2 regions of the Pseudomonas sp. PLMAX genome follow, and region 1 is predicted to be linked to the other one. Evidence: riboswitches for the same ligand, from Rfam matches in the RefSeq annotation. Region 1 holds a riboswitch; the other holds the start of a gene.
The links. A riboswitch is a leader RNA that binds a small molecule or an ion and turns the genes downstream of it on or off. The one in region 1 is predicted to bind cobalamin.

Region 1 (7,455 bases):
CAAAGCCGACCCATCTCCCACGGCCGTACCCGATCTACTGTGGGAGCTGGCTTGCCAGCGATGACGGCCTGACAGCCTCACCATCTCCACACGGCCGTACCCGATCTATTGTGGGAGCCAGCCTGCGGGCGATGGCGCGGCCTGACAGCCGACCCATCTCCCACGGCTGTACACGATCCACTGTAGGAGCTGGCTTGCCAGCGATGACGGCCTGACAACCGCACCATCTCCCCACGGCCGTACCCGATCTACTGTGGGAGCCAGCCTGCTGGCGAAGGCGGCCTGACAGCCGACCCATCTCCTACGGCTGTACACGATCCACTGTAGGAGCTGGCTTGCCAGCGATGGCGGCCTGACAGCCGACCCATCTCTCCCGGCTGTACCCGATCAACTGTGGGAGCTGGCTTGCCAGCGATGACGATCTCACAGCCGACCTTTTTTTTGATGACGGAGTACATATCCATTCCTTCGGTAACGGCCACCTATGGTTTCGCCCTTACGGCGAGTCACTTGGAAAAGCCCCAAGTAACCAAGGGCTCTTGCCCCTGGCGTTCGGTGCCTCGCTGTGGCTCGGCATGCCCTCGCTCCGGTCCTGCTCCGTGGGCCCGCCGCGATGGGCCATCCATGGCCCAGCGCGGCTAAACCGGCATCCATGCCGGTTTACCCACTGCGCAGAACCTCCACTCGGCCTCACGATGGGGCAAGAAGATCAAGATCAAGATCAAGATCAAAATCAAAAGCCAGAACCAAAGCCAAAGCCAAAGCCAAATCCGAAGCAAGGCGGCCGACCGACAGGCCTGTTTCATGTGCAGGTTATTGCACCGCCGACACCCGCCACACCTTGTTCCCCACATCATCGGCCACCAGCAAACCCCCTTGCTGATCAACCACCACACCCACCGGCCGGCCCATGGCTTTTTCCTCATCATTGAGAAAACCGCTGAGCACATCCACCGGTTGACCGCTCGGTTTGCCGCCGCTGAAGGGCACGAATATCACTTTGTAGCCACTATGCGGCTTGCGGTTCCATGAGCCGTGCTGGCCGATGAAAGCGCCTTCCTTGAACTGCGCCGGCAGCTTGTTGCCTTCGGCAAAGGTCAGGCCCAATGAGGCGGTGTGCGGGCCGACCGCGTAGTCCGGGGCAATCGCCTTGGCCACAAGGTCGGGGTTTGGCGGCTCGACGCGCACGTCGACGTGCTGGCCGTAATAGCTGAATGGCCAGCCATAGAAAGCGCCGTCCTTGACCGAGGTGATGTAGTCCGGCACCAGGTCGCTGCCGATTTCGTCGCGCTCGTTGACGGCGGTCCACAGCGCGCCGCTTTGTGGCTCCCAGGCCATGCCGTTGGGGTTGCGCAGGCCTGAAGCGAAGATCCGGTGGTTGCCGGTGGCACGATCCACTTCCCAGATCGCCGCGCGCCCTTGCTCCTGGTCCATGCCGTTTTCGCCGACGTTGCTGTTGGAGCCCACCGTGACGTACAGCTTGCTCCCGTCCTTGCTGGCGATGACGTTCTTGGTCCAGTGGTGATTCAGGGTGCCCCCTGGCAGGTCGACGACTTTGATCGGCTGCGACTTGATGGCCGTGTCGCCATCGACATAGCGAAAGCGCAACAGCCGGTCGGTGTCGGCAACGTACAGGTCATTGCCGACCAGGGTCATGCCAAAGGGCGAGTTGAGGTTTTCCAGGAACACCGTGCGGGTTTCGGCGATGCCATCGTGGTTGCTGTCGCGCAGCAGCGTGATGCGGTTTGGGCTCGGCACGGCGGCACCGGCACGTCCCATGACTTTCTTGGTGATCCAGCCCTTGATGCCTTTGTTGTCATCGGGTTTGGGCGGGGCGTTGGTTTCGGCGACCAGCACGTCGCCATTGGGCAGCACGTAGAGCCAGCGCGGATGATCGAGGCCCTCGGCGAAGGCGCCGACCTGGGTGCCGCTGGCCGCGATGGGTTTGGCGCCGTCCGCCCAGCCGATGGCCGGGGCGATGTTCATCGTCGGGAACAGGGTCTTGTTGGGTTCCGGGAGCTTGGGGGACGGCCCGGTGCCGTCGGTGACTTGCAAGCGGGCGGTTTCGCCACAGGCGGCGAGCCCTCCCGCTAATGCGATAACGAAAACCAGCTGAGACGTGCGCATTGCTGACTTTCCCTATGAATGAAGTGACTTAAACCATAGAGAAGCGCGGCAGCCCGATGGTTCAACGTCAGCCGCGAGCTTCCTTGAGCAGCACGGCAATACCGGGGTGATAGTGACCGGCTTCGTTGCGCAACTTGCGATAGGCATAGGGGAAATACCAGGCCACGGCGCAGCTGTGCTCCTTTTGCAGGTCATCGACCATGTCCTGAAGTTCTTCGGGGGTGGCGCCTTGCTGGTTCTTGTGCGGCGCGACGAACAGGCAGCCGATTTTCAGGTCGCTGGCGTAGCTGATTTTTTTCGCGTCGCTGGTGATGTCCAGCAGGGCCTGGGTCAGGTTCAGGCTGTTGACCCGTGGCCAGCGTTGCGTGGTCTGCAGCCAGGCGCGTGCTTCGGGCGTGGCGATAAACAGATCGGCGCGGCCGTTGCGTTCGCCTTCTTCGGTCTGTTTGCGGGTAGGTGATTGTTGCAGGGTGATCATTTCGGCCATCCAGGCCGCAGCGGACAGCAGGCCGAGGTTGGCTTTTTCGTCGAGCCAGTAGGGGGTTTCGTTGTCGCCGCGCACGGCGTTGTAGCGGTCGATGCAGTCGAACCAGCGTTCCAGGACCGGACGCAGGAATTCCAGCTGCGGATTGCTGATAATGATGCCTTGCATGGGGTTCACCCTTGTTATTGTGATGTGGTGTTGTGGCTATTTGATATCACTGCTGGGCCTGTGGCACAAGATTGACGTCACTTTCTTGAAGGTGGGCAGTTATTCGCGGCACCGCCACGTCTTCAATTGACGCTCCACCCCCAACCCTCTAACCTTCGCCGCTTGTTTCAGGTGCTCTGTGACTTGGGTCGACAGAGTGAAACAGGGAAGCCGGTGAGTTGAGTGCTTCAGTCGATGAAGCCCTGCGATCCCGGCGCTGCCCCCGCAACGGTAAATGAGTGAAAACTGCGTCAGAAGCCACTGCGTCGATCGTTGATGCGGGAAGGCGCGCAGTCTGGCAATACGCCGCTCATGAGCCCGGAGACCGGCCTGATCCATCCAAGCGGCATCACGGTGGGCGATGCCAGGTTTCTTGCCGTCTATTCTTGTGCCTGCCCGCCGTTAATCCTGCCTCAACGGAGAGCTCCCCCATGTCTGATACCCCTGATCGTGACGAACGTCATCTGGCGCGCATGCTGCGCAAAAAGGCCGTGATCGACGAACGCATCGCCAATTCCCCGAACGAATGCGGCCTGCTGCTGGTGCTGACCGGCAACGGCAAAGGCAAGAGCAGCTCGGCCTTCGGCATGCTCGCCCGTGCCATGGGGCATGGCATGCAGTGCGGTGTGGTGCAGTTCATCAAGGGGCGTAACAGCACCGGCGAAGAACTGTTCTTCCGGCGCTTCCCCGAGCAGGTGCGTTTTCATGTGATGGGTGAGGGTTTTACCTGGGAGACCCAGGATCGCCAGCGCGACATCGCGGCGGCCGAAGCGGCCTGGGCGGTATCGCAGCAACTGCTGCGCGACCCATCGATTGGCCTTGTGGTGCTGGACGAGCTGAACATCGCCCTCAAGCACGGCTACCTCGATCTCGATCAGGTGCTCAGCGACCTGCAAGGGCGCCCGCCAATGCAGCACGTGGTGGTCACCGGTCGCGGCGCCAAGCCGGAGATGGTCGAACTGGCCGACACCGTCACCGAAATGGGCATGATCAAGCACGCCTTCCAGGCCGGTATCAAAGCGCAAAAAGGCGTCGAGCTGTGAATCAACCTCGTCATTGCCCGGCGGTACTGATTGCCGCGCCGGCCTCCGGCCAGGGCAAGACCACCGTGACCGCCGCGCTGGCCCGGTTGCATCGCAACCAGGGACGCAAGGTGCGGGTATTCAAGTGTGGCCCGGATTTTCTCGACCCGATGATCCTCGAACGCGCCAGCGGTGCGCCGGTGTATCAACTGGACATGTGGATGGTCGGCGAGCAGGAAAGCCGTCGCCTGTTGTGGGAGGCCGCCGCGGAGGCTGACCTGATCCTGATCGAAGGCGTCATGGGGCTGTTCGACGGTACGCCGTCGAGTGCCGATCTGGCGCGGCATTTCGGCGTGCCGGTGCTCGCTGTGATCGACGGTACCGCCATGGCCCAGACCTTTGGCGCACTGGCCCTGGGCCTGGCGCGCTATCAGCCGGACTTGCCGTTTGCCGGCGTGCTGGCCAACCGCGTGGGCACCCTGCGCCATGCGCAACTACTCGAAGGCAGCCTGACCGAAGGCCTGCGCTGGTACGGCGCCTTGTCTCGGGAGACCGGCATTGAATTGCCAAGTCGCCACCTGGGCCTGGTGCAAGCCAGCGAGTTGAACGACCTGGACGTGCGCCTGGATGCAGCGGCAGACGCCCTGGCCAGCAGTTGCGAAGTCGCGCTGCCACCGGCGGTGACCTTCGCCGCGCCGGATGTAATAGCGGCCGAACCGCTTCTGGCTGGCGTGCGCATCGCCGTGGCCCGTGATGAGGCGTTTGCCTTCACCTATGGCGCCAGCCTGGATCTGTTGCGGGCGATGGGTGCCGAGTTGCGGTTTTTCTCGCCGATCCGTGACGCTGTTTTGCCCGAGGCGGACAGCTTGTATCTGCCGGGCGGCTATCCGGAATTGCACCATGTGGCGCTGTCGCAGAACACCTCGATGTTGGCGGCGATCCGCGCGCACCACGCGGCGGGCAAACCCTTGTTGGCGGAATGTGGCGGGATGCTTTATCTGCTCGATTCGCTGACCGATGTCGAGGGTACTCGGGCAGAGCTGGTCGGCTTGTTGAAGGGCGATGCGGTGATGCAGAAGCGCCTGGCTGCGTTGGCCTTGCAGGCGGTTGAGCTACCGGAAGGTTCACTGCGTGGGCACACTTATCATCATTCCTTGACCACCACCGAACTGACACCGATTGCCCGGGGCTTGAGCCCTAACGGCGGACGCGGGGCAGAGGCGGTTTATCGCGAGGGGCGGATGACGGCCTCTTATGTGCATTTTTATTTTCCGTCCAATCCGAAGGCGGTTGCCGCGTTGTTTGCGCCCGACCTTGAGGCCGCCTTCGCTGGCAAGCCAGCTCCTACAGCGAAGAGGCCATGACCGACAACGCCTTCTCCGAAGCCGAACGCGATGCGGTCTACCGCGCCATTGGCGAACGCCGCGACATGCGCCACTTCGCGGGCGGCACGGTCGAGCCCGATTTACTGCGGCGCCTGCTCGAAGCCGCGCATCAGGCCCCGAGTGTCGGCCTGATGCAGCCCTGGCGCTTCATCCGCATCAGTGACCGCGCGCTACGCAGCCAGATCCAGGTCCTGGTGGAGCAGGAGCGCGTGCGCACCGCCGAGGCCCTGGGTGAGCGCACCGACGAGTTCATGCAGCTCAAGGTCGAGGGCATCAACGATTGCGCCGAGGTGCTGGTCGCCGCGCTGATGGACGATCGCGAACGGCATATCTTCGGTCGTCGTACCCTGCCGGAAATGGACCTGGCCTCGTTGTCCTGCGCGATCCAGAACCTCTGGCTGGCATCCCGCGCCGAAGGGCTGGGCATGGGCTGGGTCTCGCTGTTCGAGCCGCAAGCCCTGGCGGACCTGCTGGGCCTGCCGCCGGGTGCCAAGCCCTTGGCGATTCTTTGCCTGGGACCGGTCAAGGCCTTTTATCCGGCACCGATGCTGGTACTCGAAGGCTGGGCGCAGGCGCGTCCGCTGAGTGAGCTGTTGTATGAAAACTATTGGGGAGTGAGTCAATGAGTGTGGCGTTGTTGAGTGTCGCCGCGGTGGCGCTGGATGCGCTGCTGGGTGAACCCAAACGCTGGCATCCGCTGGTGGCGTTCGGCCGATTTGCCGAGCGCATCGAGCAACGTTTCAACGGTGGCGGTCGCGGCTGGCGCAGCCATGGGGTCACCGCGTGGGTGATCGCCGTGTTGCCGCTGACCCTGTTGGCTACGGCATTTTCCTGGGCGCCCTACGTCGGCTGGATCGTCGAGATTCTTGCGCTCTATTGCGCCCTGGGCATGCGCAGCCTCGGTGAGCATGTCACGCCGGTGGCGAAGGCTTTGCGCAGCGATAATCTTGAAGAAGCACGCCAACGCGTGAGTTACCTGGTCAGCCGTAAAACCAGCGATCTGGATGAAACCGCCGTCGCCCGCGCCGCCACCGAATCGGTGCTGGAAAACGGCAGTGACGCGGTGTTTGCCGCATTGTTCTGGTTTGCCGTGGCTGGCGCGCCGGGCGTGGTGCTCTACCGTTTGAGCAACACTCTGGACGCGATGTGGGGCTATCGCAACGAGCGCTTCGAGCGGTTCGGCTGGGCGGCGGCGAAGATCGACGATGTGCTCAACTACATTCCCGCGCGTCTGGTGGCGTTGACCTACGCGCTGCTGGGCAAGACCCGCCTGGCGTTGAAATGCTGGCGCACCCAGGGGCCGACCTGGGATAGCCCGAATGCCGGCCCGGTGATGGCGGCGGGTGCCGGTGCGTTGGGCGTCGAGTTGGGCGGGCCGGCGATTTATCACGGTGAACTGCATCAGCGCCCGAAGCTGGGCGAGGGCGTGCCGGCGGATGCCGACGCCATCGACCGCGGCTGGCAACTGGTCCAGCGAGGGGTATGGTTGTGGCTGCTGATTTTGTGCGTGGGGGCTGAATTTTATGCTTGAGCACGGTGGACGACTGCGCAAGGCGGCGCACGATTACGGCATTGACGAAGCCGATTGGCTCGACCTGTCCAGCGGCCTGGCGCCCTGGCCGTTTCCCGTACCCGACATCCCGCTGCGGGCCTGGGCGCGGTTGCCGGAAACCGATGATGGCCTGGAGCAGGCGGCCTGCGACTATTACGGCACCCTGCAGGCATTACCGGTCGCTGGCTCGCAGATGGCCATTCAGTTGCTGCCGCGCTTGCGCCGGGCGGGTAAGGTCGGCGTGCTGTCGCCTTGTTACGCCGAGCATGCCGAGGCGTGGCGGCGCAATGGCTACATTGTGCGCGAGGTGTTGGAGCAGGAAGTCGACTTCTTTGTCGACAGCCTCGACGTGCTGGTGGTGGTCAACCCGAACAACCCGACCGGGCTGAACCTGACGCCCGCGCGCCTGCTCGACTGGCATTCGCGCCTGGCCCCGCGTGGTGGCTGGCTGGTGGTGGACGAGGCCTTCATGGACAACACGCCGCACCTGAGCGTGGCGCCGTTTGCCCATCAGGTCGGTTTGATCGTGCTGCGCTCCTTTGGCAAGTTCTTCGGCCTGGCCGGGGTGCGCCTGGGTTTTGTCCTGGCGGAGCGCCGGTTGCTCAAGCTGCTCGCCGAGCAGGTCGGGCCGTGGGCGGTCAGCGGGCCGACCCGGGTGCTGGGCCAGGCGTGCCTGCG
Region 2 (7,455 bases), 2.3 Mb from region 1:
GCATGCCCCTGGCGGTCACCGGCCTGACCGATCAGCAATACCAGACGCTGCAACGCTGGCTGGCTTCCGGTGCGCCGATCGATGAACAGGCCCTGGTGCCCAGCGCCAAAGAAGCGTTGCAGGTGGTGCAGTGGGAAAACCTGCTCAATGCGCCGGGCGCACGGCAGAGCCTGGTAGGGCGTTGGTTGTTCGAGCACTGGTTTCTCGCGCACATTTATTTCAAGGATGGCGAGCCGGGGCATTTCTTCCAGTGGGTGCGTTCGCGCACGCCCACCGGCCAACCCATCGACCTGATCAATACCCGTCGGCCGAACGACGACCCCGGCACCCAGGTGTATTACCGCCTGTGGCCGGTGCAGGGCGTGATCGTGCACAAGACGCACATCACCTATCCGCTGAGCGCGGCGAAGCTGGCGCGGGTCAAAAGCCTCTTTTATAACGGCGACTGGCAGGTCAATGCCTTGCCGGGTTACGGCCCGGAACGCCGGGCCAACCCCTTTTCCACCTTCGAAGCGATCCCGGCCCAGGCGCGTTATCAGTTCATGCTCGATAACGCCGAGTATTTCGTGCGCACCTTCATTCGTGGCCCGGTCTGCCGGGGGCAGATCGCCACGGATGTGATCCGCGACAACTTCTGGGCGCTGTTCCAGGCGCCGGAACACGACCTCTACATCACCGACCCGAACTATCGCGGCCAGGCCACGCCGTTGCTGGCGATGCCTGGGCAAAACGACGACGTTGGCAGCGTCCTCACCCTGTGGCACGACTACCGCGACAAACGCAACGAATACGAGGCGCTGCGTCGGGACAGCTACGCCGATCTACCGGCGCCAAGCTGGTCGAGCCTGTGGGCCGGCAACGAAAACGCGCTGCTGAGCATTTTCCGCCACTTCGACAGCGCCGCGGTGACCAAGGGCCTGATCGGCGACGTGCCACAGACGATGTGGCTGTTCGATTTCCCGCTGCTGGAGCGCACCTATTATCAGTTGGCGGTGAATTTCGACGTGTTTGGCAATGTGTCCCACCAGGCCCAGACGCGCCTGTATTTCGACCTGATCCGCAATGGCGCCGAGCAGAATTTCCTGCGCCTGATGCCGGCTGACTCGCGGGAGGGGTACCTCGACGACTGGTACCAGAACAGCGGGAGATTCAAGATGTGGCTGGACTATGAATCCATCGACGACGACACGCCGACCGCGCTGAAACTCAACGAACAGGACCCCAAGCGCGACTTTGCGATGCAGTTGCTGGCACGCTACGGCGAGCTGGATGCCAGGCCTGATCCGATCAACCGCTGCGACGGCGCCTATTGCTCGCGGCCGAACATCGATCCAGCGCTGCAGGCCGCCGAGCAGTCGTTGAGTCGCCTGGCCTCACGGCCGGCAGCCGGGCTCAGGGTCATCGATCTACTGCCGGAAGCGACCATGCTGCGGGTCGAAACCGCGAGCGGTCAGCGTGTGGTCTACAGCCTGCTGCGCAACCGCGCGCACAGTAATGTGGCGTTCCTGATCGGTGAGTCGCTACGGTACCAGCCGGGGCTCGACACGCTGACCATTTTCCCCGGGGTTCTGAGCAGTTACCCGAACTTCATGTTCAATATCCCCGCCGATCAAGTGCCACAATTTGTCGATGAGATGGAGAATGCCAAGGATGCCAATCGTTTGGAGAAAATCGTCGAGCGCTGGGGGATCCGTCGCAGCCACCCGCAGTTCTGGCAGTATTTCCATGATTTGAGTCGCTATATCCACGAAACCGAACCGGTGGAAGAGGGCGTGCTGGACATGAATCGCTACGAGAACCTCTAAAACCCCGAACCCCCTGTGGGAGCGGGCTTGCTCGCGAAGGCGTCATGTCAGACAACATCAATGGTGACCGCTCCACCGCCTTCGCGAGCAAGCCCGCTCCCACAGGGGTAAGCTCCGCATCTTTTCCCGACAAAAATACTAGGACTTTGTCCGCGGCGATGATTGGCGTAAACTGCGTCCAAGCCTGCGAGGAGTTTCCATGACCGCTATTACCATCACCGACGCCGCCCACGATTACCTGGCTGATCTGCTCTCCAAGCAGAACACCCCGGGCATTGGCATTCGCGTCTTCATCACCCAGCCTGGCACCCAGTACGCCGAAACCTGCATTGCCTACTGCAAGCCGGGCGAAGAAAAACCCGAAGACACCGCGCTGGGGCTGAAAAGCTTCACCGCCTACATCGACCATTTCAGCGAAGCGTTCCTGGACGATGCCGTGGTCGACTACGCCACCGACCGCATGGGCGGCCAGCTGACCATCAAGGCGCCAAACGCCAAAGTGCCGATGGTCAACGCCGACAGCCCGGTCAACGAGCGCATCAACTACTACCTGCAAACCGAGATCAACCCGGGGCTGGCCAGCCACGGCGGCCAGGTCAGCCTGATCGACGTGGTCGAAGACGGCATTGCCGTCCTGCAATTCGGTGGCGGTTGCCAAGGCTGCGGCCAGGCCGACGTGACCTTGAAGGAAGGCATCGAGCGCACCTTGCTCGAGCGTATTCCCGAGCTCAAGGGTGTGCGTGACGTGACTGACCACACGCAGAAAGAAAACGCCTACTACTAAGGTGTTCGCTGCGGCATAAAAAAACGGCGCCCCGTGAGCGCCGTTTTTTTATGGGTGAAATCCACTGGCCCTATCGCGGTCAACACAAAATCTGTAGGAGCTGGCTTGCCAGCGAAGAGGCCCTATGGCCGATACAAATGCGCATGTCCAGCACGATACAGCGACGACTCACTGAAATGCTCACTGCCCAACACCCGACCCACGAGAATCAACGCCGTACGCCGAAACCCCTTGGCTTCAACCTTCCCGGCAATGTCCTCAAGCGTCCCCACCACCCAATCCTGATCCGGCCAGGTCGCCCGGTGAATCACCGCAATCGGGCAGTCGGCGCCGTAAAACGGCAGCAGCTCCTCGACGATTTTTGCCAGGTGATTGACCCCCAGATGAATCGCCATGGTCGCCCCGTGCTGCGCCAAGCTGGCCAGTTCTTCTCCGGCGGGCATCACGGTCTTGTCGGCATAGCGCGTCAGGATCACGCTCTGTGACACGTCCGGCAAGGTCAGTTCTGTGCCCAGAAGCGCCGCGCAGGCTGCCGTTGCGGTGACACCGGGAATGATTTCGAAAGGAATATCCCGTTCACGCAAATGGCGAATCTGCTCACCGATGGCGCCATACAGGCTCGGATCACCGGAATGCACGCGAGCCACGTCCTGACCCTTGGCATGGGCCGCGCTGATCAGTTCGATGATCTGTTCCAGGTGCAATTCGGCGCTGTTGACCACCCGTTCGGCGCGGTGTCCTTCCAGTACCGCGGCGGGCACCAGCGAGCCGGCATAGATGATCACCGGGCAGCTGCGAATCAGCCGCTGGCCCTTGACGGTGATCAGTTCGGGGTCGCCGGGACCTGCGCCAATGAAGTAGACGGTCATCGTCAGTTCCTGTTGGAAATAGGGGGATGGGCAGGCTTCAGATGAAGATTGCTCATGATCGAACGTGTGGATTATCGGGGATTTTACGCGGCGCCGGCCAATGCCAGGGTGGCCTGGGCATATTTTTGTCGCGGGATCAGCAATTTGGCCGGGGCGTTGGCCAGTTGTTCGGCCAGCGCCAGGGCGGCGCTTTCTGCCACGCCATAGCACCCGGTCCGTTCAAAGGCGATATCCGAATGGTGACTGAGTCGGGGTTGATAGCCCGCCAGTTGTTCACTGCTGAAATACATCATCTGCAGCCCAAGCTGCTCGGCCAGTTCGCTCAGGGCCGGTTCGCCGCGCTTCTGGTCGATGCTGGCCAGGGCCTTGATCTGATGCAGTTCGATCTGGTGCGCCTGCAATGCCTGGTCGAGCAATGCCCGCAGCGTGCTGACGGGGCAGCCACGCTGGCAGCCCAGGCCGACCACCAGGGTCGGCGCTGTGCCAAGTTCAGTCATGCTTGGTATTGACCGTCGCTTTTGCGGCGGAACAACCACGCACTGATCAGGCCCAGGGCCAGCCAGAACGCCACGTTGGTCAGCTGCGAAGCGATCTTGAACTGAGCTTCCAGAGCTTCTGGAGCGAGCATCGAATGCACCTCAGGTTGCGGTGCGCCAATCACGTGCGGAACGGCGAGGATGGCTACGCCGAGAATCTTCATCAGCCAGTTTCGGCTGAATACGATCAGGGCGATGCCGACTGCGGTGGAAGCTGCAGTACCGATCCACCAGATCTGCCGTTGCGCCAGATCCGCCGCCGCGGTGCCCGGCAACTCGGGCGGCAGGCCGAGCGTCGGCGCCAACACGAAGGTAACGTAACCGGCCAGGCCCCAGAGCAGGCCCTGGGAGGTCTTGGTCGGCGCGCGCAGGGTATAGAGGCCGGCGAGCATCAAGGCGAAGCCGACTGCCACCACCAGGTTACCGCCGGTGGTCGACAGCACGCGCTGCCAGCCGTCTTCCGGCTCCCAGGCTTCGGCGTCGTGGCTGTGGGCAGCGACGCCCGCGGCGTGTTCGTGGACTTCAACGGCGGCAGGTTCCGATTTCTCGTAGGTTTCGGCCTGCAAGATCAGCGGAGAAACCCAGAAACTCTGCAGCAGGGTCAGCAGCAGGGCAGCCAGCAGCCCGCTGAAACCTGCGGTTTGCGCAATACGCTTGATCATGTCGGCAGGTCTCAATGGCACGGGAACGCTGAGCTGTGGCGGGTATCGTGAGCGGCGTTGTGCACCGCTTCGATGTGCGAGAAACCGGCGAAATACACCAGGCACGCGCCAAGGATCGACGCGCAAGCGGCGGCGGTAAGGCGTTGGGACAGGGTAGTGGTGCTGCTGGCGGTGGTGCTGTGGCCGGTGCTGCTGATGATCGACATGGCGCTTCCCTCTGTTCTGTCAGCGGGGAATAAGAGCGCAGGCAGGCCCTCGCACGACCGAGCGCGCAGAAGTCCGAACAGCGCCCGCCCACCGCGGGTTTGTTGAGTCAGTGATCGTGTTGGTCACTTTGTGTTGCGGGCCGGTCTCCGGGCTCACGAGGGGCGCAGGCGTTAGCCTTGACCTGCAAGCGTCACCTTCCCATGCCACGTTGGCACAGTGGATCTGACGCTTCGCTCGCTTACCGTTGCGGGGGCAGCACCGGACTGACATGGGCTTGAGTAAAGCACATGATTCACCGGTTTCCCGTTTCACCCTGTGAAGGGCACCCGTAACAAGGTGCGTAGGAGAGCATGGGCGAGGGGCGGGCGTCAATTGGCAAGGGTTCTCAACTCGGGACCGAGTCGACCCCATCGCGAGCAAGCTCTCTCCCACAGGTGATCGCATTCCCATGTGGGAGCGGGCTTGCTCGCGAAGGGGGCGCCGCCAATCTCATGTGAACATTGACCCGCCCCAATACCATGCGTAGCCTTGCGCATTCGAGGTTCTTCGGCATTTGTCGAAGCTAAGAAGGGAACGCGGTCAATGCCGCGGCTGCCCCCGCAACTGTGAACGGTGATGTTCGCTGCCACGCCACTGCACGCTCAAGTCCGAGCCCGCGGGAAGGCGCAGCGAATGCCAGGCTTGAAGGCCAGCACACCGTCAGCCAGGAGACCTGCCTCGATACAGATTCTCACTACAACCGGGCGGGGTGATCCGGTGGCGAACGCTTCTGGCGCGCTTGTGCGTGGCCGGTCCTCGTCCCGTATGCCCGCCACCTTGCCAAAGGGCATCCGATGAAAACACTGGCCAAACTCCCCGTCACCATCGTCACCGGTTTCCTCGGCTCGGGCAAGACCACCTTGCTGCGGCACATGCTCGACAACGCCCAGGGCCGCCGCATCGCGGTGATCGTCAACGAGTTCGGCGAACTGGGCATCGACGGCGAAATCCTCAAGCAGTGCTCCATCGGTTGCACTGAAGAAGAAGCCAACGGCCGTGTCTATGAGCTGGCCAACGGCTGCCTGTGCTGCACCGTGCAGGAAGAGTTCTTCCCGGTAATGCGCGAACTGGTGGCCCGTCGCGGCGATCTCGACCACATCCTGATCGAAACCTCGGGCCTGGCCCTGCCAAAACCGCTGGTGCAAGCCTTCCAGTGGCCGGAAATTCGCAGTGCCTGCACCGTCGATGCGGTGATCACCGTGGTCGACAGCCCGGCCGTGGCGGCGGGCACCTTCGCCGCCTTCCCGGACCAGGTCGACGCCCAGCGCAAACTCGACCCGAACCTGGACCACGAATCGCCGCTGCACGAACTGTTCGCCGACCAACTGTCCAGCGCTGACCTGGTGATCCTCAACAAGGCCGACCTGATCAGCCCGGAAGACCTGGCTCGCGTGCGCCTGGAAGTCGCCGAGGAATTGCCGCCGGCGGTGAAAGTTATCGAAGCCAGCAGCGGTCGCTTGCCGCTGGACGTGCTGATCGGCCTTGGCGCCGGTTCCGAAGAGCACATCGACAGCCGTCACAGCCACCATGATCATCACCACGATGGCGATGATCATGACGACCACGATCACGACGCCTTCGATTCCATCTCCATCGAACTGCCGCAAGCCGACGAAAGCCTGCTGATGGATGCGTTGACCCAACTGGTGGTCGAGCACAGCATCCTGCGCGTCAAGGGTTTCGCGGCGATCCCGAACAAGCCTATGCGCCTGCTGATCCAGGGCGTGGGCACCCGGTTCGACAAGCATTTCGACCGCCAGTGGGGCGCTGTAGAGGCACGTACCACGCGCCTGGTATTGATCGGCCAGGCACTGGACGCCACCTTGCTCGAAGCGCAATTGCGCGCCGCGCTCAGCGTGTAACCCATGCACCTGCTCAGGACCCAGCCCGGCGGATTCGTGTCGGATGACAACATTGCCGACCTTGGACAAACCCCCGCCGAGCTGGTGATCCTGTGCAGCGGCGACTCCAGCCTGGCGCTGCTCGCCGAAGCGGCTCAGCAGTTGCCCGACGACTACCCGAGCGTGCGCCTGGCCAATCCGATGCAGGTGCAGAATCATGCGTCGGTCGACCTGTATGTCGACCAAGTGTTGCGCCACGCCAAAGTCATTCTGATTTCGCTGCACGGCGGCATTGCCTATTGGCGTTATGGCGTCGAGCGGCTGGTGGAGCTGTCGCAGCGCGGCGTGCAGCTGATACTGGTACCGGGCGACGATCGCCCGGACCCGGAGCTCAGCGATCTCAGCACCGTGGGCCCCGAGGAACGTGACCGTCTTTGGCAGTTTCTGCGCCAGGGCGGCATGGGCAATGCCCTCGACTTTTTCCGCTGCCTGGCCAATCGCTGGCTGGATCGCGACTACGCCTGGGCCGAACCGCAAACCCTGCCGCGAACGGCGATTTACCACCCGCGAAAAAGCCCCGCGCAACTGACTGACTGGCAAGCCGACTGGCAGGCCGGTCAACCGGTGGCCGCGGTACTGTTCTACCGCTCGCATTTGCAGGCGGCGAACACCGCGTTCATCGATGTTTTCTGCCAGCGCCTGCAGGCGGCGG

Region 2: it holds a riboswitch for cobalamin, as region 1 does, so the genes downstream of both, DKB71_RS19275 (CbtB-domain containing protein) here and cobO (cob(I)yrinic acid a,c-diamide adenosyltransferase) in region 1, are expected to answer to the same signal.

What each region holds. Positions count from the first base shown of each region.
Region 1 is NZ_CP064949.1:1,940,464-1,947,918, forward strand. It holds gene DKB71_RS08975 (PQQ-dependent sugar dehydrogenase) at 814-2,127, opposite strand; gene DKB71_RS08980 (hypothetical protein) at 2,195-2,779, opposite strand; cobalamin riboswitch at 2,932-3,167, shown strand; gene cobO (cob(I)yrinic acid a,c-diamide adenosyltransferase) at 3,250-3,861, shown strand; gene DKB71_RS08990 (cobyrinate a,c-diamide synthase) at 3,858-5,204, shown strand; gene bluB (5,6-dimethylbenzimidazole synthase) at 5,201-5,851, shown strand; gene cbiB (adenosylcobinamide-phosphate synthase CbiB) at 5,848-6,756, shown strand; gene cobD (threonine-phosphate decarboxylase CobD) at 6,749-7,455, shown strand, end outside.
Region 2 is NZ_CP064949.1:4,224,297-4,231,751, reverse strand. It holds gene DKB71_RS19300 (fatty acid cis/trans isomerase) at 1-1,805, shown strand, start outside; gene nfuA (Fe-S biogenesis protein NfuA) at 2,005-2,589, shown strand; gene cobM (precorrin-4 C(11)-methyltransferase) at 2,712-3,458, opposite strand; gene DKB71_RS19285 (cobalamin biosynthesis protein) at 3,542-3,955, opposite strand; gene DKB71_RS19280 (CbtA family protein) at 3,952-4,656, opposite strand; gene DKB71_RS19275 (CbtB-domain containing protein) at 4,668-4,862, opposite strand; cobalamin riboswitch at 4,983-5,208, opposite strand; cobalamin riboswitch at 5,386-5,598, shown strand; gene cobW (cobalamin biosynthesis protein CobW) at 5,697-6,764, shown strand; partial or broken gene cobN (cobaltochelatase subunit CobN) at 6,768-7,455, shown strand, end outside.